Regions from separate parts of the Marinomonas gallaica genome, predicted to be linked through region 1. Evidence: predicted binding sites of a transcription regulator. Region 1 holds the regulator's gene; each other region holds the start of a gene.
The links. The regulator sigma-54, encoded in region 1, starts transcription at its own class of promoters, with help from an activator protein. The targets are predictions, from matches to a motif close to TGGCACNNNNNTTGCTNT.
Positions count from the first base shown of each region.

Region 2: the regulator sigma-54 is predicted to act here: its motif matches at 3,730-3,747, upstream of flgF (flagellar basal-body rod protein FlgF).
Region 3: the regulator sigma-54 is predicted to act here: its motif matches at 3,618-3,635, upstream of feaR (transcriptional regulator FeaR).
Region 4: the regulator sigma-54 is predicted to act here: its motif matches at 1,963-1,980, upstream of ACPUEK_RS07245 (ammonium transporter).

Region 1 covers NZ_CP187511.1:2,900,682-2,906,430, reverse strand. The annotation lists gene ACPUEK_RS13795 (HPr family phosphocarrier protein) at 1-218, opposite strand, end outside; gene ACPUEK_RS13790 (PTS sugar transporter subunit IIA) at 229-678, opposite strand; gene ACPUEK_RS13785 (RNA polymerase factor sigma-54) at 690-2,180, opposite strand; gene lptB (LPS export ABC transporter ATP-binding protein) at 2,258-2,983, opposite strand; gene lptA (lipopolysaccharide transport periplasmic protein LptA) at 2,989-3,459, opposite strand; gene lptC (LPS export ABC transporter periplasmic protein LptC) at 3,485-4,066, opposite strand; gene ACPUEK_RS13765 (calcium/sodium antiporter) at 4,070-5,026, opposite strand; gene ACPUEK_RS13760 (ATP-binding cassette domain-containing protein) at 5,192-5,749, shown strand, end outside.
Region 2 covers NZ_CP187511.1:1,368,870-1,374,618, forward strand. The annotation lists gene ACPUEK_RS06335 (CheR family methyltransferase) at 1-137, shown strand, start outside; gene flgB (flagellar basal body rod protein FlgB) at 327-722, shown strand; gene flgC (flagellar basal body rod protein FlgC) at 725-1,177, shown strand; gene ACPUEK_RS06350 (flagellar hook capping FlgD N-terminal domain-containing protein) at 1,186-1,890, shown strand; gene ACPUEK_RS06355 (flagellar hook protein FlgE) at 1,905-3,659, shown strand; gene flgF (flagellar basal-body rod protein FlgF) at 3,797-4,537, shown strand; gene flgG (flagellar basal-body rod protein FlgG) at 4,573-5,358, shown strand; gene flgH (flagellar basal body L-ring protein FlgH) at 5,371-5,749, shown strand, end outside.
Region 3 covers NZ_CP187511.1:2,299,987-2,305,735, reverse strand. The annotation lists gene ACPUEK_RS10850 (alpha/beta fold hydrolase) at 1-175, shown strand, start outside; gene ACPUEK_RS10845 (GMC family oxidoreductase) at 466-2,070, shown strand; gene ACPUEK_RS10840 (NAD-dependent phenylacetaldehyde dehydrogenase) at 2,085-3,566, shown strand; gene feaR (transcriptional regulator FeaR) at 3,727-4,623, shown strand; gene ACPUEK_RS10830 (class II histone deacetylase) at 4,787-5,749, opposite strand, start outside.
Region 4 covers NZ_CP187511.1:1,549,371-1,555,119, forward strand. The annotation lists gene ACPUEK_RS07235 (fumarylacetoacetate hydrolase family protein) at 1-86, shown strand, start outside; gene ACPUEK_RS07240 (tRNA-uridine aminocarboxypropyltransferase) at 83-592, opposite strand; gene ACPUEK_RS07245 (ammonium transporter) at 637-1,848, opposite strand; gene ACPUEK_RS07250 (cold-shock protein) at 2,328-2,540, shown strand; gene ACPUEK_RS07255 (outer membrane protein assembly factor BamD) at 2,605-3,450, opposite strand; gene rluD (23S rRNA pseudouridine(1911/1915/1917) synthase RluD) at 3,558-4,535, shown strand; gene pgeF (peptidoglycan editing factor PgeF) at 4,596-5,327, shown strand; gene clpB (ATP-dependent chaperone ClpB) at 5,431-5,749, shown strand, end outside.

The sequences.
Region 1 (5,749 bases):
GCGGCGTCTTCATCGTCGCCGTTAATTTTGACGTTAATTGTTGTTCCTTTAGCGGCGGCCAGCATCATCATTGCCATGATGCTTTTGCCATCGACATTACGACCTTCTTTTTCGATGGTAATATCGGAATTAAAACGGGTTGTTGTTTCAACTAATTTGCCCGCTGCTCGAGCGTGCAATCCCAGTTTATTAATAATCTCTACAGATTGTTCCAACATGGGGATATCCTTATATCAAAGAGTCAAACGCTGCCAGTAATTCGCTGTTGGTTTGTTTTTCACGTAGAAGTGCTAGCTTATCTTCGGACTGAGCCAGTTCGGCGATCTGCGCTAACGTTGCTAAGTGCTCATCACATTGGTGTGGTGGTACAAGTAGGGCAAAAATCAAATCCACTGGACGTCGATCAATGGCATCAAAATCAATCGGTGTTTCGAGTGACATTAATACGATGGTGGCACGGTTTACTTGCTCTAGGCGACAATGTGGAATGGCGATGCCATTGCCAACGCCCGTACTGCCCAGTTTTTCACGACCTAAAAGTGCGTCGTAGACTTCGTCGGCGTTGCAGTGCATGCGATCGCCAACGGATTCAGCCAATTGTTCTAGCAATCGTTTTTTGCTAGAAATTTGTTGCTTAGCAAATACTAACTCAGGCTTGACTAAGTTTTTAACAGACATTGTTGCGGCCTTTAAATAAGTCGTTTCCGCTCGTTTGACGGCGGAATGTTCATAGCTTCGCGATATTTTGCAACAGTGCGTCGAGCAACTTGTATGCCTTGCTCTGCAAGAATGATTGCCAGTTTATTATCGCTTAATGGTTTTTTTGCAGGTTCTTCTGCCACCAGCTTTTTAATCATTGCACGAATTGCTGTAGATGAGCATTCACCGCCAGAGGCGGTGTTTACATGGCTGGAGAAGAAATACTTTAGCTCAAAAATACCACGCGGAGTATGCATGTATTTTTGTGTGGTGACACGTGAAATTGTTGATTCGTGCATGCCAACTTCCTCTGCGACATCGTGCAGTACCATAGGTTTCATGGCTTCCTCACCCACCTCAAAGAAATCGACTTGTTTGGAAACAATGCAGCTGGCGACTTTTAGCAGTGTTTCGTTACGACTCTGGAGGCTTTTCAGAAACCATTTGGCTTCTTGAAGCGAGTTCTTAATGTAGGAGATGTCTTCACTGGATGCTTTGGTGTTGACCATTGCAGAATAAGTTTCATTGATTTTGACAGGCGGTAGAGCGTCGTTATTAAGCTCCACTTGCCAAATGCCATTGTGTTTTTTCACGCTGACATCAGGGATGACGTAGTCAGTTTCACTGGTGTCGATGGCTGAGCCTGGGCGCGGGTTTAGCTGCTGAATAAGGGTAATGACATCTTTTAATGCTTCTTCTTTCAGCTTAGTTTTGCGGCCCAGTTGCGCATAATCACGATTGCCAAGCAATGCTAAATGCTGGTCAACTATGTTAAAGGTAGAGCGGTACAAAGGATGCTCTTTAAAACCTTCTAATTGTACCAATAGGCACTCGCGTAGATCTTGCGAACAAACACCGACAGGGTCAAATCGTTGCAAGCGATGCTGAACAGCTTCAATTTCATCGAATTCGAGATCTTCTAATTCTTTACTAAGTGACGTGAAGATGTCATCTAAGGTGATTGATAGGTAGCCATCGGTTTGAACACTGTCAATAATGGCATAGGCAATTTCGATGTCTCGATTAGACATATGGGTTAAATTTAATTGCCAAATTAGATGATCTTGGATGTTTTCAGCTAGGGCATTGCGGCTGTCAAAATCTTGCTCGCCGTCATAGGAAGGAACGTCTGCTGCAGCGGCTGAATTTTGATAAGTATCATCCCAGTTGCTATCAATGGATAGCTCATTAGGGATGCTTTCTGTCCATTCGGATTCTACTTGGGGCGTTTCTTCAGAAGCTGCTTCAGTCGTTTCTTTTTGAGAGGTCTCATTGGTACTGGATGAGTCGCCTTGTTTGATTTCTAAGTCAGACTGAAAGTTTTCGTCTTCGTCTAGTTCAAGCAAGGGGTTAGACTCAAGAAATTCGTGAATTTCCTGTTGCAAATCGAGCGTAGACAACTGAAGCAGTTTGATTGCCTGCTGCAGCTGTGGAGTCATGGTTAACTGTTGACCGATTTTAAGTTGCAAAGACTGCTTCATGACGCAACTCTTTTATTATGATGTTTTTGGAATGACTTATGCATAGTACTCCCTTTTTGCCCGAAAAATAAGGGGGCTCATAGTCTGAAGTTGTCGCCCAAGTAGATTTTTTTGACTTGCTCGTTATTGATAACAGACTCGGCATCACCCGATGCAATGATGTGCCCGTTACCCACAATATAGGCTTTGTCGCAGATATCTAAGGTCTCACGAACGTTGTGGTCAGTGATCAAAACACCAATGCCGCTGCTTTGTAAATGTTTGATGATCTCTTTAATATCGCCGACGGAAATGGGGTCTACACCAGCAAAGGGTTCATCAAGCAATACAAACTTCGGGTTCATTGCTAGCGCTCGAGCTATCTCAACGCGTCGACGCTCTCCGCCAGACAGCGCCATTCCTAGGTTCTTGCGAATATGAGTAACGTGAAACTCATCAAGAAGGCTTTCCATTTTCTCAAGTCGTTGTGACTTTGAAAGTTCTTTGCGTGTTTCTAAAATTGCTAAAATGTTGTCTTCAACTGACATTTTGCGAAAAATAGACGCTTCCTGCGGTAAATAGCCAATGCCTTTCTGCGCTCGCGTATGCATTGCATCTTTGGTGACATCTTCACCGTCGATAAAGATTCCACCAAAATCGTTAGCCACCATGCCAACGATCATATAAAAGCAGGTGGTTTTACCTGCGCCGTTAGGGCCCAGTAAACCTACGGCTTCTCCGGAACTTACTTCGAGTGATACGTCTTTTACAACTTGTCTTTTCTTATAGCTTTTTGCTAGATTTTTTGCTTCAAGAATGGCCATGAAAATTAGTCTGCTTGATCAATAAGGGTAGGCTGTAAAGTCATGTTAACGCGACCGCTACCACGGTTTTCGGCTTTAAATGTGCCATCATTCAGAAGATAGTGAATATAGTCTGCTGAAATTTCATCTTCACCACGTTGTAAATAGCCATTATTGTGTATCTCAAGCTGCCCCTTGGTGACATCGTAATCTAAGGTGTCTCCGTTCGCATGCATAGTATTGCCTGTTTGATCCAGCTGCTGAGAGAACTTTGATGGTGAGCCTTTAGCGCTTAACGCTTTAAAATCGCCTGTCGTAGGGTCAGTAATAATCGACAAGTCTTGGGCTTCAATTAATATGCTACCTTGTTTTACGACGACGTTACCACTGTAGTTAGCGGTACCTTTATTTTGATCGAAAAACGCTGAATCGGCTTCAATGCTGATGGGCTGCTGTCTGTCGTTTGGTAAAGCATAGCTCGCACTATACGCTAACATAAGAGCAACGCTTAAAATTGCATGTTTAGTGAGTTGGGGTTTCATATTGTCCTGTTACGCCTCCGCTTAAAATGGCGGTTTCTTTAGCTAAGTCAAAGCTTATTATATCGGATTTGGTTACCCCTTGGGGGGTTATGAGCTGGCTTTGCTGAGTCCCTACGATGGTTTGGCTTTCGTCATTGTAGGTGATTGTATTTGCTTTGATCTTTGCCGTTTCAGTTTCATTTTTAAAGCGCGTTATTTGCGCGCTTTTGCTCAGCGTGAAGCTGTTTGAGGTGTCATTAATAAATCCTGTTTCAGCGCTGGCAATAGAGCTGCTATTACCGTCTATTCTAGTAATGACTGGATGGTCCAGGTCCGTTTGCTTCTGCGTGTAATGATTCGCTATGTCGGCCGTTACGGTCTCTGTCAGCTGCCCATTAAGATCGAAAGACTTCACTGTAACGCCTTCTAAAAAGAAGTCTGGTGCATTGGACAGCTTCTGCTCTTCTAAAATATACAGGGTAGGGCGGTTGCCCAACAAAAACACTGCTACTAAGACAATGACTAAGGCGGAAATCCCAGCTATGCCCTTAGGGTTCAGTGTTTTTTTCAAAAAATCCAGCATGGGTTATCCTGAAACAGCCAGTAGGTAAAGGTACGCTGCATAGCCGCCCAGTAAAGGGATGGCAAACCATCTTGGAATGCTAACGCTACGATGCTTGGAGTATACGATAACTGCTAAGGCGAACAGTAGAGTAAAGCCTAACATCCACCAATAATCACGATTGATGACGGTTGCATCAATCATCCCTGGGGCAATTAATGCTGGCAGCGGAAGCACGGTAGCAAGGTTGAAAATGTTCGAGCCGAGCACGTTGCCGATCGCAATATCATGGTGGCCTTTACGTACGCTGGTAATAGAGGCGGCCAATTCTGGAAGGCTTGTGCCGATGGCTACAATGGTCAAGCCAATAATGAGATCAGAAACCCCTAGTGCTGAGGCGATACCGACTGCTCCCCAAACCAATAATTTAGAGCTGCCAATTAATACCGCTAAACCTGCGATTGCGATCAGCACTGAGCGTGTGACACTGCCGCCATCGTCTTCGGGTAATTCTTCAGTTAACTCATCTTCAAGATTTCCTGAGTTGCGTAGTAAAAGAAATAACACCACAAAAAAGGCAATTATTAATATAACGCCATCTGTCACGCTAAGGGCTTGGTCGAGCAGAAGTACGCCGGCAAGGATTGTTACGCCTAAGACCAGAGGGATTTCTTTTTTAACCAGGCTGCCGTTAATCGGAACGGCGGCAAGGACAAGGGTGGCACCAAAAACCAAACCAATATTGGCGATATTCGATCCAATAACATTACCCACTGCGATACCTGGTGCATTGTCGAGGGCTGCTATAGCAGAAACGACCATTTCTGGAGCAGACGTACCCAGTGCTACTAGCGTAATACCTATTACAATAGGGCTTACATTAAGTTTTTCGGCAACCAGTGCGGCGTGTTCGATAAACTTATCTGAGCTTAGTACGAGTAATATGAGACCAGCAATTAAGGCTGCGGAGAACAAGAGCATCTGCTTTATACCTGATGAAAAGTGAGAGAGTTTTGTAAAACGCCCCATTTAATGTGGTTTATTGAAGGATTTCAAGACTTGCATAAGCGTAACGAATTCAGTTGGCATATCTTTTACTATAATGCGGTGCTAGTATCCGTTCGATTTTGTTATAGGGAGTCGTCTGTGGAAGTATATATTGACGTTAAGAATTTATCCTTTAGTCGGGGTGGTCGTGCCATTTATGACGATGTTACCTTACAGATTCCCAAAGGAAAAATTACCGCTGTCATGGGGCCGAGTGGCGTAGGTAAAACGACACTGCTTAGACTGATTGGTGGTCAAGTGATGCCAAACAGCGGGACGGTTGCTGTCGACGGTGTGAATATTGCTCAAGCCTCCCGCAAAGAATTATTTGAAGCGCGTCGCAAAATGGGGATGTTGTTTCAAAGTGGCGCATTATTCAGTGACATGAGTGTCTTTGAAAATGTGGCGCTTCCGCTGCAAGAATACACTAATTTCGATAAAACCATGATCCGCGATATTGTGCTAATGAAGCTGCAAAGCGTCGGATTGCGTGGTGCGGCACATTTAATGCCCTCTGAGTTATCTGGTGGCATGGCTCGTCGAGCGGCTCTCGCTCGTGCCATAGCCTTAGATCCTGACCTAGTTATGTATGATGAACCTTTTGCCGGTCAAGACCCTATTTCAAAAGGTGTGCTGGTGGAGTTAATTCAGCGACTC
Region 2 (5,749 bases), 1.5 Mb from region 1:
ATATTTTAAAGCGTATGCATTCGGCACTGAATCCTGGAGGGTACCTTTTCCTAGGAGGTTCTGAAGCGTTAAGTGGCTTGTCCTCTATGTTTGAAATTGTTCAGTGTCATCCTGGTATCGTTTACCGCGCGAAATAGTCTTCGTTTACATCTGTTTTCAGAAAACGGCAACTTATATTAAGTTGCCGTTTTTTTGTTTGCCGCCTATTGCCACCTTTGATCTTTTTGTTTCTTATCTTGTTGAAAATAAAGGTTATTTTTTATTGGCATCTTATTTGCTTTGTATTTAAGCATAAAGAATGTTGAGTTGTCTTTTACGGAGTTTATATGTCGATTTCTTTCAAAGAAGCGTTTGCTGGGCACGATCAAATGTTGTTGTTTCGTACCGCACGTGCGTCTGTGCTAGCAAACAACATTGCAAACTCAGACACGCCAAATTACAAAGCGCGTGATATGTCGTTTGAATCGATGTTGTCTACTGAAAGAAACCGCATTTCATTGTCAGGCAGTGACGATCAGCACATTGCTGGTCAGAGTTCTCTAGCCGGCAGTGACGAACTCTTGTATCGCAATCCAAGTCAGCCCTCACTAGATGGCAACACAGTGGATATGCAGCGCGAGCAAGCAGAGTTCACTCAGAATTCGTTGCAATTTGACACAAGCTTTATGTTTTTAGATAGAAAAATCAGCGGCATGAAGAAAGCGCTGACTGGAGGACAATAATAATGTCATTGAATAATATTTTTGCCATTTCCGGTTCGGCGATGAGTGCCCAAACGATTCGTCTGAATACTGTTGCGTCGAATATTGCCAATGCTGATAGTGTGGCAAGCTCTGCTGATCAAACCTATCGTGCGCGCAAACCTGTGTTCGAGCAAATGATGACACAAGAAATGCGAAATCGTGGCTGGAATGCTTCGGATGATGTGATGGAAGGTGCTTCAGGTATGGGGGTGAACGTATCTGGAATCGTGGAATCGGATGCCCCTCTTCAGCCTCGTTATGAGCCTAATAGCCCAATGGCGAACGAAGAAGGTTATGTGTTCTACCCAAATGTGAATCCAGTAGAAGAAATGGCCGATATGATGTCTGCATCGCGCTCGTTTCAAACCAACGTTGAAATTATGAACTCTGCAAAAAGCATGATGCAGAGAATGTTGACCTTAGGTCAGTCCTAAGGGGGTGAATGATGTCTGATATCAATACAAATTCAGCTTTGTCGGGTCTTATTTCTAAATATGGCACCGATGAAGCAAAAGCAAAAAACGGTATTACCAGTACGACGAGCACCGAAAGCTCTGAAGGCATTGGTAATCAAGATGTCTTTTTGCAGCTGTACATTGAGCAGCTAAAAAACCAAGATCCGACCCAGCCTCAAGAAACTGGGGATATGGTCTCGCAGATGGCCGAGTTTAGCTCGTTAGAACGTTTAACCAGTATGGCCTCAGAAATGTCCAATATGACTGAAGCGTTGATGTCGAACCAAGCGTTAACGGCTTCTACACTGGTTGGGAAATCTGTGTTTGCACCTCAAAGTTCGGCTACTATTACAGAGGGTAGTGCGGTTCAGATTCGCACTTCTTTTCCGGATGATGCGTTGACAAATAAACTGGAAGTGACTGACTCAGCAGGGCAAACCGTAAAGACCATTGATTTGCTCAAGGAAGAGTTTGCTTGGGATGGTACGAACGACGCTGGAGAAGCAGTGCCAAGTGGTGAATACAACTTTAAAGTGACTTCGCGCAATGCAGATGGTGAAGTAACAGAGTTAGATACAGAATTACCTGCTCGCATTAACAGCGTTACGATTAATGGCGAACAAGGTACTACACTTAATGTTCAAGGTGTCGGCAGTCTTAAACTGAGCTCCGAACTTGAGATTATCGGTTAGCTGAGGAGTTAATTATGGGTTTTAATACAGCACTTTCAGGTATCAAAGCGTCCGCTGACTTTCTCAGCACTACGGGTAACAATATTGCCAACTCGGATACAACGGGCTTTAAAAAATCACGTGTAGAGTTTGGTGATTTATACAATACCAATGTGATTGGTGCTGGTAGCAGCAATACAATTGGTAGCGGTGTGGCCGTAAATAATATTGCGCAAGAGTTTTCATCGGGCAATATCTCTTATACGGATAACAACCTAGACCTAGCAGTTGATGGTACAGGCTTCTTTGTTTTGGATATAGGTGGTACGCAAGCGTACACTCGTGCAGGTGACTTCAAGCTAAATGAAGAAGGCTACTTGGTGACGAATGATGGTGCCAATGTGCAGGGCTATAACGCTAACAATGGTATTGTGGGTGGTGCGCTCGAAGATCTGCAAGTGCCAACAGAGCGAATTGCGCCTGAAGCCACAACAGAAGTTAATTTAGAATTTAACTTAGATAATAGCTCAGAAGATGAGCCTCCTTATATTGCGGCTTCTTTTGATCCGGGTGACCCTGAGACATATACCTATACGCAAACGGCAAACACAGCACCTGCTCCTCCTGCGACGCCTCAAGCTGTAACGCTTTACTACTCTAAAGCTGAGGCTCCGAATACATACCAAGTGCATGCGACTGTAGATGGCGAAGAAATAGATCCGGTTACAGGTACGGCGTACTTATCTGAAACCTATGTTACGTTTGATGATGCTGAGGGATCTTTTAGTGCCACGGCAGCGGGTGGTGGTACAGCAATTCCTTTTGCGCCGATATATACGGGTACTACACAACCAAATACGGGTGACTTAGGAGATCCTGCTGCTGTGTTAGGGATTGCAGTGGCTGGTTTGACGTTTGATTTTGATGGTACTCAGCCTGACATATCAACGCCTGATAATTTTGCACGAGAGGCTTTTGATCCAGCGGATAACAGTACTTACACTTACGGCAATTCCAATACCATTTATGATGCCTTAGGTGAGGAACATACCATTGGTTACTACTTTATTAAGCAAGGTGAGAATAATACTTGGGAAATGAAAGTGACAGTAGATGGGGAGGTGAATAATCCAGTGCCGCAGCCAGTTCTTGATCCTGTAACAGGCTTACAGCAAACAGACCCTGTTACAGGCGATCCGCTGTTCGAGACGGTTCCCTATTTGCCAGAAGATACGAATGTCCAATTTGACAGTGAAGGTAAGATTATTGGTGCTTACACTGGCTATGCTCCGTATGCTGTGCCAAGTCCAGCGCAGTTGAGTATTACGGGTTGGGATCCAACCAATGCCAACGCCGAGCTAGAGATCGATTTGGGGAAATCTACTCAATATGCACTTTCTAGTTCAGATACCTTTTCACAAGATGGTTATGCAGCAGGTGAACTACAAGGCGTTAGCTTTGATGAAGATGGGATGCTGATTGCAAGTTATACCAATCAGCAAACGGCTGTATTAGGTCAAATTGCGTTAGCGAATTTTGATAACGTAGATGGGCTGACGCCAGCGGGGGATACCTCATGGGTGGCAAGTTCTGACTCTGGAGCGGCAAATGTTGGCAAGCCTGGGACTGGTACCTTCGGCAGTATCCAAGGTGGCGCGTTAGAAGAGTCTAACGTAGATATCACTGAGGAGCTGGTTGCCTTGATTGAAGCGCAGCGTAACTATCAGGCGAACTCTAAGACGTTAGAGACCGAAAATACCGTGACACAGACGATTATCAACTTACGTTAATCAATTTTAGTGACGCGAAAGCCCAGCCTATGCTGGGCTTTTTTGTGTCTGTCACTTTTGTTTGTGAACTTGGCACGTAATTTGTTACACATTCCCTATAAGCGAATTTAAACGCAGTTTGAAGAGTGAATTAGGATATGGACAGAGCACTGTATTTAGCAATGAGTGGTGGCACCCAAGTAATGAATGCTCAAGCCATTCATGCCAACAACTTAGCAAACGTCTCTACAACTGGCTTTCGTTCTGATTTTGAACAAGCGCGCTCTATGCAGGTAAATGGTGATTTTCACCCTTCAAGGGTTTATGCCATGACTGAAAACCCTGGAACAAATTTCGACACTGGGCCTATGCAACAAACTGGCAGGGCGATGGATGTAGCTGTTCAAGGAAAAGGCTTTATTGCGGCTCTGGATGCAACAGGACAAGAAGTGTATACCCGCTCAGGAGATTTGCAGCTTACCGTTTCAGGTCAGTTGGTCACTGGGACAGGGTTGCCCGTAGTTGGAGCGGCTGGCCCTATTTTTTTACCACCACTCGACGAGATTGCTGTCAGTGAGGATGGCACCATTTCGATTATTCCTCAGGGCGGTGACGGTACTCAGATGACAGCATTAAACCGTTTGAAACTTGTTTCTGCGGACCCTGAAATGCTAACGAAGGGTGAGGATGGTTTGGTGCGTACTAAAAGCGGCGAGATGCTGCTTGCGGATAACAGCGTTCAAGTGATTTCCGGTTTTTTAGAAGGCAGTAATGTTAACGCCGTTGAAGAGATGACCAGCATCATGGAGTTGTCACGCCGCTTCGAAATGAACATCAAAGTTATGAATACTGTGCGTGAGAATGAAAACGCATCGGCACGAATTCTTGAACGTAGCTAATAAGCTAGCGATTCTAAAAAGATAAGGAGCACACAATGCATTCAGCACTATGGGTTGCCAAAACCGGTTTGTCTGCGATGGACAAACAATTGTCCACGATTTCCAACAATCTAGCTAACGTATCGACAACGGCGTTTAAAAAGGACCGTGCGGTATTTGAAAACCTCATGTATCAAACACTGAGAGCGCCTGGTGGGTTGTCTTCGCAAAACACAGAGCTGCCATCAGGATTGCAGATGGGGGCGGGTGTGCGTGTGACCGGAACGCAAAAGAACTTTGAAGAAGGTGATTACAACATCACGGACCGTCAGCTTGATGTGGCGATACAAGGTGCAGGCTTTTTTCAAGTGGTTCAGCCGGACGGCACGATGGCTTATACCCGTGATGGCCAGTTTCAATTAAACAGTAACGGTGATTTGGTGGATTCAAGTGGTTTATTGATTGAGCCTGGTATATCGATCGATTCTGATGTGGTTGAAATCAATATTGCCGAAGATGGGATAGTATCTGTGCTCAGAGCTGGGCAAACAGACATGGAAGAAGTGGGCGCTCTTAATATCGCTAACTTTATTAACCCTACGGGTCTAAATTTTCTAGGCAGTAACCTTTATGGTGAAACCACAGCAAGCGGTGCGCCGATTGTTGGAGTGCCTGGGTTGGATGGTTTGGGCTCATTAAGTCAAGGGATGCTTGAATCGTCTAACGTGAACTCGATTGAAGAGCTGGTCAATATGATTACCACACAGCGTGCTTACGAAATGAACTCGAAAGTGATTTCCGCTGCAGATGGTATGCTCAGTTTCGTTAATCAACAGTTGTAGAGGTTTAATCCGATGCGTTACTTGTTTGCGTTATTTCCATTGGTGTTGGTGGGATGTGCGGCGGTGGAACCTGCGCCGGTTTCGGATGATCCTTATTACGCGCCTGTCATTCAGCCATCCATTCAGTACACACAAACCAGCGACGGTGGGATTTACCAAGCGGGCATGGGTGACGTATTTTTTGGTGACAAAAAAGCGCGTCAAGTAGGAGATATTCTGACGGTGAGTTTGTCTGAAAGTACCAGCTCTACGAAAACGAATGCGGCATCGGTTTCAAAATCTTCTTCTGCAACGATTCAAAACCCTACGATTTTAGGGTTGCCGATTGGCTTAGATACAAGCTTGCCTGGTATGAACAGTGATTTCTCGGGTAACGCGAATGCCAATCAAA
Region 3 (5,749 bases), 600 kb from region 1:
CGTTGCATTAATTTGTGGTGATAAGGATGTCGCAACCACACCCGAATTAATGCAAACACTTGCTTCGTTAATACACGTTAACAAGTTAGAAATCATCAATCACGTTGGCCATGTGCCATCGGTTGAATCGCCTAATGAGCTGATAGCTCTGCTGAACAGTTCATTAGCGAATTAGCGGTTAGTTGGCCTGGGGGGGACTGCCCTCCCCCTTGGGTCTTCTTCCTTCCCATGAGCCGCCCGGCTAAAAACAATTACAAAAACACGCTTACACACGCTACCAACAAGTTTTTTTGATGCGCTGAAACACCTCGTAATCCGCCTTCTCATTCCGCTGCCTACTACTTACAACCGAACCACTCAAAATGGCAAAGAGTGCCATTCTTTTGGCACCGATTGCCAAGCCTCACTTACCTCTGCGGTGTTTAATGAAAAGTCATAATAAAAGCATAACGAGAGGAGCATCGAATGAAAGAGTTTGATTACATTATTGCAGGCGCTGGATCAGCGGGTTGTGTGGTTGCGGCACGCCTTATCGAAGCCAACGCCGGATCTGTTCTTCTGCTCGAAGCCGGCGAAAAAGACAGCAGTTTATTCCATAAAATCCCCGCCACTGTTGTGAAGGTTTTCCAACAAAAATCTTGGCCCTACATGACACTGCCGCAAACTGAGTGTGATAACCGTGAAATGCTCATCGCACAAGGCAAAGTCTTGGGTGGTGGCAGCTCTGTGAATGGCATGATCTATCTTCGCGGACAAAAAGAAGATTACGATGACTGGAAAAATAGCTGGGGGTGTGACGGTTGGGGCGCGGAAGACGTATTACCCTTTTTTAAACGTGCCGAAGCCAATGAAAGCCTTGGCGACAAGTACCATGGCGAGACAGGTGCCGTTCCAGTCAGCGAAAACAGATATCGTCACCCATTAACACAAGCTTGCATTCGTGCCTGCCAGCAAATGGGCCTGCCTTACACCAATGACTTTAATGGCGCATCACAAGAAGGCACGGGATTTTTTCAAACCACCACAAAAAATGGTGAACGTGCCAGCACATCGCAAACCTATCTTAAATCCGTTATCAATAATCCAAACCTAACGGTTTTGACAGACGCGCTTGTTCATAAAGTGAATATGGAAGGGGATGTTGCCACGGGTGTTGTCTATTCAATAAAAGGTGGTGAAGCGATAACCGCAAAAGCGCGCAAAGAAGTCATTATTAGTTCCGGCGCTTTTGGCAGCCCGAAAATTCTTATGCTGTCTGGCATTGGCCCTGTGGAACACCTTAAAGCCATGGGTATTGAGCCTAAGATAGATCTTCCTGTGGGCAAGAACTTCCACGACCACCAGCACATGTCGATCAACGCCACGACCAAAGAAGACATCAGTATTTTCAATGAAGATAAAGGCTTATCGGCCGTGAAACATATGATGCAGTGGATGACCACTCGCTCTGGCCTACTCACCAGCAACATTCTGGAAGGTGGTGCCTTTATTGATAGCGAGAATGTGGGTCGCCCTGATATTCAATTCCACTTTCTTCCTCTGCTTGATAATTTTGACAATACTCCAGGTGAGAAGCCCGAAGCAGAAGGCCACGGTGTTTCGATCAAGGTAGGTCACCTACGTTCAAAATCTCGTGGAGAAGTTCGTCTAAAATCCAATAATCCAAGCGACTTAGTTGAAATTGATGCTCAAGTTTTGTCTCACCCTGATGATGTAAAAAGTCAAATTCGCGCCGTTCAAATGGGTCTAAAAGCCATGAAACAGCCCGCGTTGAAACGCATTATCAAAAAAGTGGTCGAGCCAAATAACATTGCCATCGATGACACGGAGGCGCTGGAGACCTTTGTGCGTCAAAACATCAAAACCGTCTATCACCCAGGCGGAACCTGCAAACTAGGCACGTCTCGAAGTGACTCAGTCACGGATTTAGAACTCAAGGTTCACGGCACCAAAAACCTTCGTGTAGTGGATCTCTCTATTTGCCCACAAATACCAAGTGGTAACACCAACGCCGTTGCCATGATGATTGGTGAGCGTGGCGCGCACTTCACACTACATTCTTCAAATTAAGGAGCAACAAGATTATGTCCGACATTTCATTATTAGACGCCACACAAGCTTTTTTGAAACAAGACCATGGCCAATTCATTAATGGTCAAAAAAACGCCTCTGGCGATAGCACTTTCGATGTTATTAACCCTGCTACGGAAGCCGTTATTGCTAAAATCCACAGTGCAACTACTCAAGAGGTCGATACTGCAATCGAGTCCTCATATCAAGCCTTTAAAGGCGCTTGGGGGAAAACGTCACCTTATACTCGCGGTGTTGTGCTCAATAAATTGGCGGATTTAATTGAGCAAAATGGGGAAGAAATTGCTCAACTGGAAACCTTGTGCAGCGGTAAATCTATCCACCTTTCGCGCATGTTTGAGGTACAACAAAGCGCGATGTTTTTACGCTACTTCGCTGGCTGGAGCACCAAAATAAATGGTGAAACCATGACGCCATCTTTCCCTTCTATGCAAGGTGAAGAGTACAGTGCCTTTACTCGCAGAGAAGCCATTGGTGTTGTTGCCGGTATTTTACCTTGGAATTTCTCGGTGATGATTGCGTGCTGGAAAATCGGTGCGGCACTTTGTACGGGTTGTACTATTGTGCTTAAACCAAGTGAGTTCACGCCGCTGACTATTCTGCGCATTGCGGAATTAGCCAAAGAAGCGGGCGTACCAGACGGTGTTCTTAACATAGTCAATGGCAAAGGCGAGGTAGGTGGTCAGCTTATTCAGCACCCTAAAGTGCGCAAAGTCTCATTTACCGGCTCAGTGGCAACCGGTAAGAAAATTAGCGCAGCCGCTTCCGCTGACTTAACTCGCTGCACCTTAGAATTAGGTGGAAAAAACACCGCGGCGGTTTTAAAAGACGCGGATATTGATCGTGTTGTGGCCGGGCTTTTTCAGCTCGGTTACATTCACCAAGGTCAAGTCTGTGCCGCGCCAGAACGCGTTTATGTACACTCTTCTCGCATTGACGAATTGACCTCTAAACTCACACAAAAATTAAGCGAGGCCAAAATTGGCTCCCCACTTGATGAAAGCGTTTATTTCGGTCCTCTCTCTAACGAACCGCAATTCAACAAAGTATGCGAATACTTAGAGGTTGCCCACAAAGAAAGTCGAGTGTTACACGGCGGCAAAGCCATTAAAGGCGAAGGCTTTTTTGTTGAACCTACCATAGTCCAAGCCGCCAGTGTTGATGAAACGCTCATGCAAGAAGAGACATTTGGCCCAATCATCAGCTTTATGCCTTATGAAGACGAAGAAGAGTTAATTGATTTAATCAATAACACGCCATTTGGCTTAAGCAGCAGTATCTGGACGAACAACTTATCTCAAGCCATGCGAATGATACCGAAAATTGAATCTGGTACAGTTTGGGTCAACATGCACTCTATTCTTGACCCATCTGTGCCATTTGGGGGCATAAAACAATCTGGTGTCGGCCGAGAGTTTGGTCGTGAATTCATAAATGACTACACAGAAGTCAAATCCGTCATCATGTGTTACTAAATTTAGGCATTTTCAGCAAACGCTTGGAACTTGACATCGTGTGAGTTTAGTTGGAACAATACTTGCTAAAGTTTACATTTCAACTAAATTCGCACGACTCTTTAGTCTCCTACCCTCGGCAAGTCGAGAACCTAAGAGCCCTGCAAAAAGGGAGAAGGAAATGCTCGACTTAGACCTTTGGAAACATTCTGTTCATTCCATTTGCGGCAACTTTGATACCCTTCCGCATCGCCACCTTCCTTTTATCGGCACTATGCGGCTCAATAATCATAACGGTTTAGGTGTCGCTCACATCAAAACGAACGCAGAGAAAATTATCCGTTCTCAATCAAGCTGCCAAGACGACAAACACTATTTTGTTATCCTTCAAAAGAAAGGAACAATGGGCTTCTCTTGGTCAGATAAAAGAGACCTTCTGCTACCCGGCGAAATCGCTCTGATTGATTCATCCTTGCCTTATGATATGCATCCCCAAGGTCTCATTGAGCAGATGTCAGTGCATTTACCCAAAGCTCAAGTCGATCGTGCATTTTCTGCACATGCCCAACACCGGATTACCAAAATCTGTCAAAATCGCTCCAGCAGCCAAATGTTAGCCACTCTCTTACGTCAACTGGCCAATACTGACACTGATAACTCCTCGCTTGAAGAGGACGGTCAAGCGTTACAAGCGGCAATCAGTGCCTTAATCAAACCTTCTCTTAACCCGTTAGTGGATAGCGCCACTGGTTCGATTAGAGAACAGGCTAAACAGCTCATATTGCGTCGTTTATCTGATGAGAATCTCAGCCCAGTTCACATTGCGAAAGAAATGAATATCTCCAAACGTTCATTGTATAGACTTTTTTCGGAGGAAAATCTAAGTGTGGCGCAGTTCATTTTACAAATGCGCCTTGAGAAATGCTGTGAAGACTTAATGGGCACGGACACGATGGTCCCCCCCTTCTCCATCACTGAAATAGCCTACCGTTGGGGATTTTCTGACGCTTCACAACTGTCTCGCGCCTTTAAACGTGTGAAAGGTGTCTCACCAAGCCAGTGGCGCCAAAAACAGTAGTAACGTCAGGTTATCACTCCGATTGACCGGGCATGACACCCGGCTCCCCCCCTACAATTTAACCGTATCGGGTGACAAAAAACAGGTAAAAAGCGCGTTACGAAGCGCTTTCTACCTGTTCATGCTCGACCTTACTCTTTCCTATGAGATTCCCAACACACAATTAAAGAACACGCTGACGCACACCATCAATCACTTGTTTTTGGAACGCCAGCGTCTCTTGACTTGGCTGCTGAAGCGCAATCAGCCCAAGTAAAGGATCTTTCACATCGGTATCCACATCAGACAGCGCTTCCATAACAGCTTGACCACAAAATGGCACATAGGCTTCAGAGTAGCCCCCTTCATGCGCCAACACCAATCGTCCATCGCACACTGATTCAGCCACCGATTTCACCATCGTTGTCATCGCGCGAAAACTATCACTGTGTAGCAACATGCGCGCAAGGGGATCCACACCATTGGCATCAAAGCCACACGCAACAATAATAAGTTCCGGCTTATAGTGCTCTAACGCAGGAACAACAATGGTTTCCATTGCGTACAGGTAGGCTTCGTGGCCACTGCCTGCGACCAGAGGAACATTAATGTTAAATCCTTTACCTTCTCCGACCCCACTATCGTCGACGCCACTGTACCCCGGAGGGAAACAATTTTCTTGATGCAAAGAGATACTTAACACATCACTGCGCGCTTCAAAAACCGCTTGAGTTCCATTGCCGTGGTGGACATCCCAATCAAGCACCGCAACGCGCTTTAGCCCGAATTCTTGCTTTGCTTTTTCGATCGCAATCGGAATATTCGCCAAAAAGCAAAAACCCATTGATTCACTGGGCAAACAATGATGGCCTGGCGGACGGCTCAGGGCATAAGCATTTTTGACCTTTCCTTGCATAACATCCGTAACAGCCTGCATCACTAGTCCCGCAGATTTGGCCGCAATTTCAAAGCTACCGGGCCCGAACGTTGCTTCCTCGCCCACTTCACCGCCGCCTTGATCACTGACCTCTTTAAGTCGGTCTAAATAATGGGCAGGGTGCACACGCAGCATATCTTCACGCGATGCAGGGGCCGCATTGGACTGGACCAAATAGCTCATCAAACCTGACATTTCGACTAAGTTTTT
Region 4 (5,749 bases), 1.4 Mb from region 1:
CTGAAAATGTAGGCCCCGTTGTCATCGGAGACACGATTGAGGCGTTGGTTGAAGGGGTTGCAGAATTCAAGATGGAAGTAGTTTAAACAACGGTGTTAAAAGCTTCAAAAGCTGACTTAAGCAGGGCTACTTGGTCTGTTAGCCTCTGTTTTTGCAATAAATAAATGGCGGTTTCTGCGGTGCAGAGGCCGCTTTTTTGTTGGTTTTTACGGCGTACATAACGAGAAACTTGTCCAGTTATCTCGTAGGTTGCGTAGTTATGCAGGTAGGGAGTGCGGTTGTACATTTTTCGAGCTTGCTGCCATGTACCATCTAAAATAATGACGTGGTCTACCGCTTCAATAGACACACTTAAAGTAGCGTTCTTTTCTAAAGACAGTGCTGTGGGATAGATGACGAGAGTGCTCTCTTGGGGAAGATTTGCTAGAACCTTTGAGGGCTCATTGCGCTGCCATACGATGAGGCTGCAATGATCGGGCAAATGTTTACAGATAAGCTGCCCCGTACCATTGGCTTTTTTCAGCTCTTCAGAATGTGTTAATAGCCAAATATGCATAGGAAGTATAGAGTAGCCATGAATGGACTTTATCATAGCAAATGAAGGTCGGGGCGCCTATAGCACCCCGATTTCACGGGTCATTCTTTTCCTGTAGAACCGATTCTATGGATACTTAAATCGGCACCATTGAATTCATCTTCTTCAGTTAAACGTAAGCCTGAGATGGCTTTTGTTGCGCCATATACCGCGAAGCCTCCAACTAAAGCGATCGCTATACCTGCAAGTGTTCCGACCAGCTGTGCCATAAAGCTTACACCACCAAGTCCACCGAAAGACGTGCTACCAAAAATACCAGCCGCGATGGCTCCCCATGACCCACATACGCCGTGAAGAGGCCATACCCCTAAAACATCATCAACAGAATGTAGTTTCTGCTGGATCCAAGTAAACAAAACAGTGAACAGTGCACCCGCCACGGCTCCAGTCGCTAAAGCGCCAATTGGATGCATGATATCGGAGCCTGCACATACTGCGACAAGTCCGGCTAATGGACCGTTATGAATAAAGCCTGGGTCATTCTTGCCAATAAGCATCGCCGTAATGACGCCGCCGACCATCGCCATTAATGAGTTGACGGCCACCAGCCCGCTAACCCCATCTAAGGTTTGAGCAGACATAACATTAAAGCCAAACCAGCCAATACATAAAATCCAAGCGCCTAATGCAAGGAATGGAATATTTGAGGGGGCGAAAGCAACTAAACGGCCTTGGCGAAAACGTCCGTTACGGGTGCCAAGTAAAATAACCGCTGCCAGTGCGACCCAACCGCCTACACCGTGCACCACGATAGAACCGGCAAAATCATGAAATGCAGCCCCAAAAGTACTTTCTAGCCAGCCTTGGAAGCCATAGTTACCGTTCCAGATAATCCCTTCAAAGAAAGGATAAACGATACCAACAATAAAAGCCGCTGATATGAGCATTGGATAGAATTTGGCGCGTTCAGCGACTCCGCCAGAGATAATCGCGGGTATTGCGGCAGCAAAGGTCATTAGAAAGAAAAACTTCACTAACTCATAGCCATTGTTTTGCGATAAAACTACGGCACTATCAAAGAAGGTAACGCCATAGGCAATTTGATAACCGATAAAGAAATAGACGAGAGCAGAAACCGCAAAATCGGTCATGATTTTCACTAAAGCGTTTACTTGGTTTTTGTGGCGAACGGTACCTACTTCTAAGAATGCAAATCCTGCGTGCATGGCAAAAACCATGATGGCGCCGAGTAATATAAATAAGGTGTTTGAGCTGGAAACTAATGTTTCTACTGCACTGTTAATGTGTTCCACATGCACTCCTGAATGAAAATTTTGCACCAATATGGTGTTATTTGTTTTTATATGCCTTCTTATGGTTCATTGAAGGTATGTTTTGAGGCATCCATTCCTTAGTTGGTTTGGTGTTAAGCAATATATGTGCCTGATGTGCTTTTTTTTGGTGCTTTGTATTATGTTGGTGCTTTGGTGGGACTTATTTTGGTGCTGGCTATTTCAGAGCGTCCTGCGATAGGTTTCAAACAATTGTCATGAAGCGGAGCTAGTATGCTGGCGATATAAGAGTTGATAAAGGTAGGCTCTAATGTGCACTTTTTGTGTGAATTTAGGGTTTATATTTTTTTCCAGTCGACTTATTATCGAAGTGTCGCTGTTTAAAAATAACTCTAATGAAAAGGGATTTAGGCAGCGCAAAGGAACACAGTCTTGTGTAAAACAAGATGAAAAGTTTAACAAGCTACCGCTTATCGGTAGTCAGCGTAAAAGAGGTTGTTATGTCAGATCAATTGGTATCCGGTATCGTGAAATGGTTCAACGATGAGAAAGGATTTGGTTTTATCGAGCGTGATGGTGGTGCAGATGTGTTCGTTCATTTTCGCGCGATTAACGGTACTGGTCGCCGTACTTTGCAGGAAGGTCAAAAAGTAACCTTTGAAGTCACTCAAGGTCAAAAAGGCCCTCAAGCTGAAAATGTCACGATTGTGTGATCTGGCATAGAAATGAAAAAAGCCAAGCATTTGCTTGGCTTTTTTGGCTATGTTGTTCTTAAGATTACTCAATTAACCCTAAGCTTACCCAGTAAAGCGTGTCTGGGTCTGCTTCACGCGGTAACTTGAAAGGTATGAACTTTTTATCTTTAGTTAGATATTCGCTGTTTGGGAAACTATTGGCTAACACGGATAAATTTTGTTTTGCTTCATCGTACAGTCCTAGATCCATGTAAGCTTGAATAGTAACCGCTAATGCTTCCTCGACTGCTGGCGTGGAAGGGTAGCTTTGTACAACTTCTTGGCCGCGGCGTAATGCCGACATAGGCGCTTTGCGTTTGAAGTAATAATGCGCAATGGAGACTTCATGTTCGGCGATTAGATTACGCAAATACACCATGCGTGCTTTCGCATCTGGTGCAAACTCACTGTATGGATAGCGACGTAAAAAGTCTGCAAACTCACTAAACGCTTTGTCGAACTCCGTGGTATCTCGTTCGGCAGGATTTAAGTCCAAATAGCGGCCTAAAAACGTTTCGGCACCTTTGTAAGTTGACAGGCCTCGCATATAGTATGCGTAATCAATGGCATGATTGTCAGGATAGTTTTTGATAAAACGGTCTGCAGTGGCGTGCGCAGCAGCAAAATTTCCCGCTTCAAACTGAGCGTAGATTAAATCTAAACGTGCTGGAACTGAGTATTCGCCAAAAGGATAGCGCGTTTCAAGTTCTTTCAGTTGCTCTGCCGCAGTCGTCGGAAGATTATTATCCAGCGCCTCTTGAGCAAGACGGAAATACTCTTTCTCCGGTAAATCAGGTTCTACGGTTGGTTGATTGGCTGAACAGGCCGTCAATGCGGTGTAAAAGCCAGCAATTGTCAGAATTCGTGACAATGTCTTATTAAATCCCATGTATAATACAACCCTAGTAAAAGAGGCATAGCATTTTAAAAGATTGCTATGCAGTTGGCATATTTCGCGTCACGATGACGCAGCATCGAGCATAGAAAGTTTATTGTATGGCAGAGCGCATTGTAAAAGAAGCCCAAGTTGCATTGGATTTCTCAGGACAGCGATTTGATCAAATTGCTACCGAATTATTTTCAGATTACTCACGTTCTCGAATCCAAAGTTGGATCAAAGATGGGGTACTTCTGGTTGATGGTAAACAGACTAAGCCAAAAGAGAAACTCTTTGGTGGTGAGAAAATCACATTAAGTGTGGAATTGGAAGAGCAGGTTGTGCATGACGCTCAAGAAATCCCACTAAACATCGTTTATGAAGACGATGATATTTTAATTATCAACAAGCCTGCAGGGATTGTTGTACATCCAGCGGCGGGTCATCACGACGGTACATTGCTGAATGCTATTTTGCATCATGCTCCGGAAACGGCCACTGTGCCTCGAGCAGGTATTGTGCATCGTCTTGATAAAGAAACCACTGGTTTGATGGTAGTAGCGAAAACACTTCAGGCACAAACGGATCTCGTTGCTCAGTTACAAGACCGAAGCATGGGGCGGGAATATGAAGCCATCGCTATCGGTGCTATGACAGGTGGTGGCGCAGTTGATGAGCCTATCGGTCGTCATCCGCATAATCGTCAAAAAATGGCGGTCGAGCCTGTGAATGGTAAAGAGGCGATCACCCATTACCGCCTTGTTAAACGCTATAATAATCACACGCATATTCGTTTAAAGCTAGAAACGGGCCGTACGCATCAAATTCGTGTACACATGGCTTTCATTCAATATCCGCTGGTAGGTGATCCGCAGTACGCTGGGCGTTTGAAAATGCCGAAGGGCTGTTCTCCTGAACTTCAGGATGCGCTGAGAGGTTTTCGTCGACAGGCTTTGCATGCGAAAAAGCTTGAGCTGGCGCATCCTGCTACAGGTCAGTGGATGGAGTGGGAAGTGGATTTGCCAGAAGACATGCTTGAGTTAATAGAAGTGCTTGAGGCAGATTTGCATAACGGCGGTGAAAACCACTACATGTAACCCGATCCTATAACATTCTAAAGGCAGCGCTAAGCTGCCTTTTTCTTAGGTGGAAATAATATGGACTCAATCATTACCCCTAATTGGCCAGTGCCGAGTAACATCAAAGCGTTTGTATCCACTCGTATTGGTGGTGTCAGTCAGCAGCCTTATGACAGCTTTAATATGGGAGCGCACGTTGGTGATGTGTCCCAAGACGTTACGAGCAATCGTCTTTTGCTAAAAACATTGGCGTGTTATCCCGGCGAGATTCAATGGCTTAACCAAACTCACAGTACCTCTGTTCTAGAGCTTCCTTCCTCGAAACAAGATCGTAATGCTGATGCGTGTTACACGGATCAAGCGAATACCGTCTGCGCAGTGTTAACGGCAGATTGCTTACCTGTTTTGTTTTGTGATCCTAATACATTACAAGTGGCTGCGGCTCATGCAGGCTGGCGTGGCTTGTGCGATGGTGTATTGGAAGAGACGCTGAAGGTGTTTTCCAATCCTCAAGATGTCGTGGTTTGGTTTGGGCCTGCTATTGGTCCGGATGCATTTGAGGTTGGCCCAGAGGTTCGCAGTGCGTTCATGGCTGTTGATCCTGCGGCGGAACAGGCTTTTAAGCGCAGTGGTCATGATGGAAAGTGGTTGGGTGATCTATATGCGATCGCTCGGCAACGTTTGTCGAGTCAAGGCTGTTGCAATATATACGGGGGGGATTTTTGTACCTTCAGCGATGTCGAGCGTTTTTATTCCTATCGCAGAGACGGTGTTACTGGGCGAATGGCCTCACTTATTTGGCAAGAATGATGACGAGTGTCAAAAAAATGACACTGTGCCATTGAAAAGCAAAATACTGATCTTATAAAGCAATCAGAAGCTAAATTTTGTTGTCGATTCCTCGGAGGTCAATATGCGAATTGATAGATTAACCAGTAAATTACAAGTAGCCCTTTCTGATGCACAGTCTGTGGCACTTGGACACGACCATTCATATATTGAATCGGCCCATTTGTTAACGGCCTTGTTGGACCAACAAGGTGGTGGAACACGTCCTATTTTGCAGCAGGCGGGTGTTAATGTTGCGAAGTTTCGAGAAGAGCTCAATGCTATTTTAGAACGTATGCCAAAAGTGAATAATCACGATGGCAATGTTCAAATGTCACCCGAGCTGGGGCGCTTATTAAACTTAGCGGACAAAGAAGCTCAGAAGCGTAAAGATCAATATATCT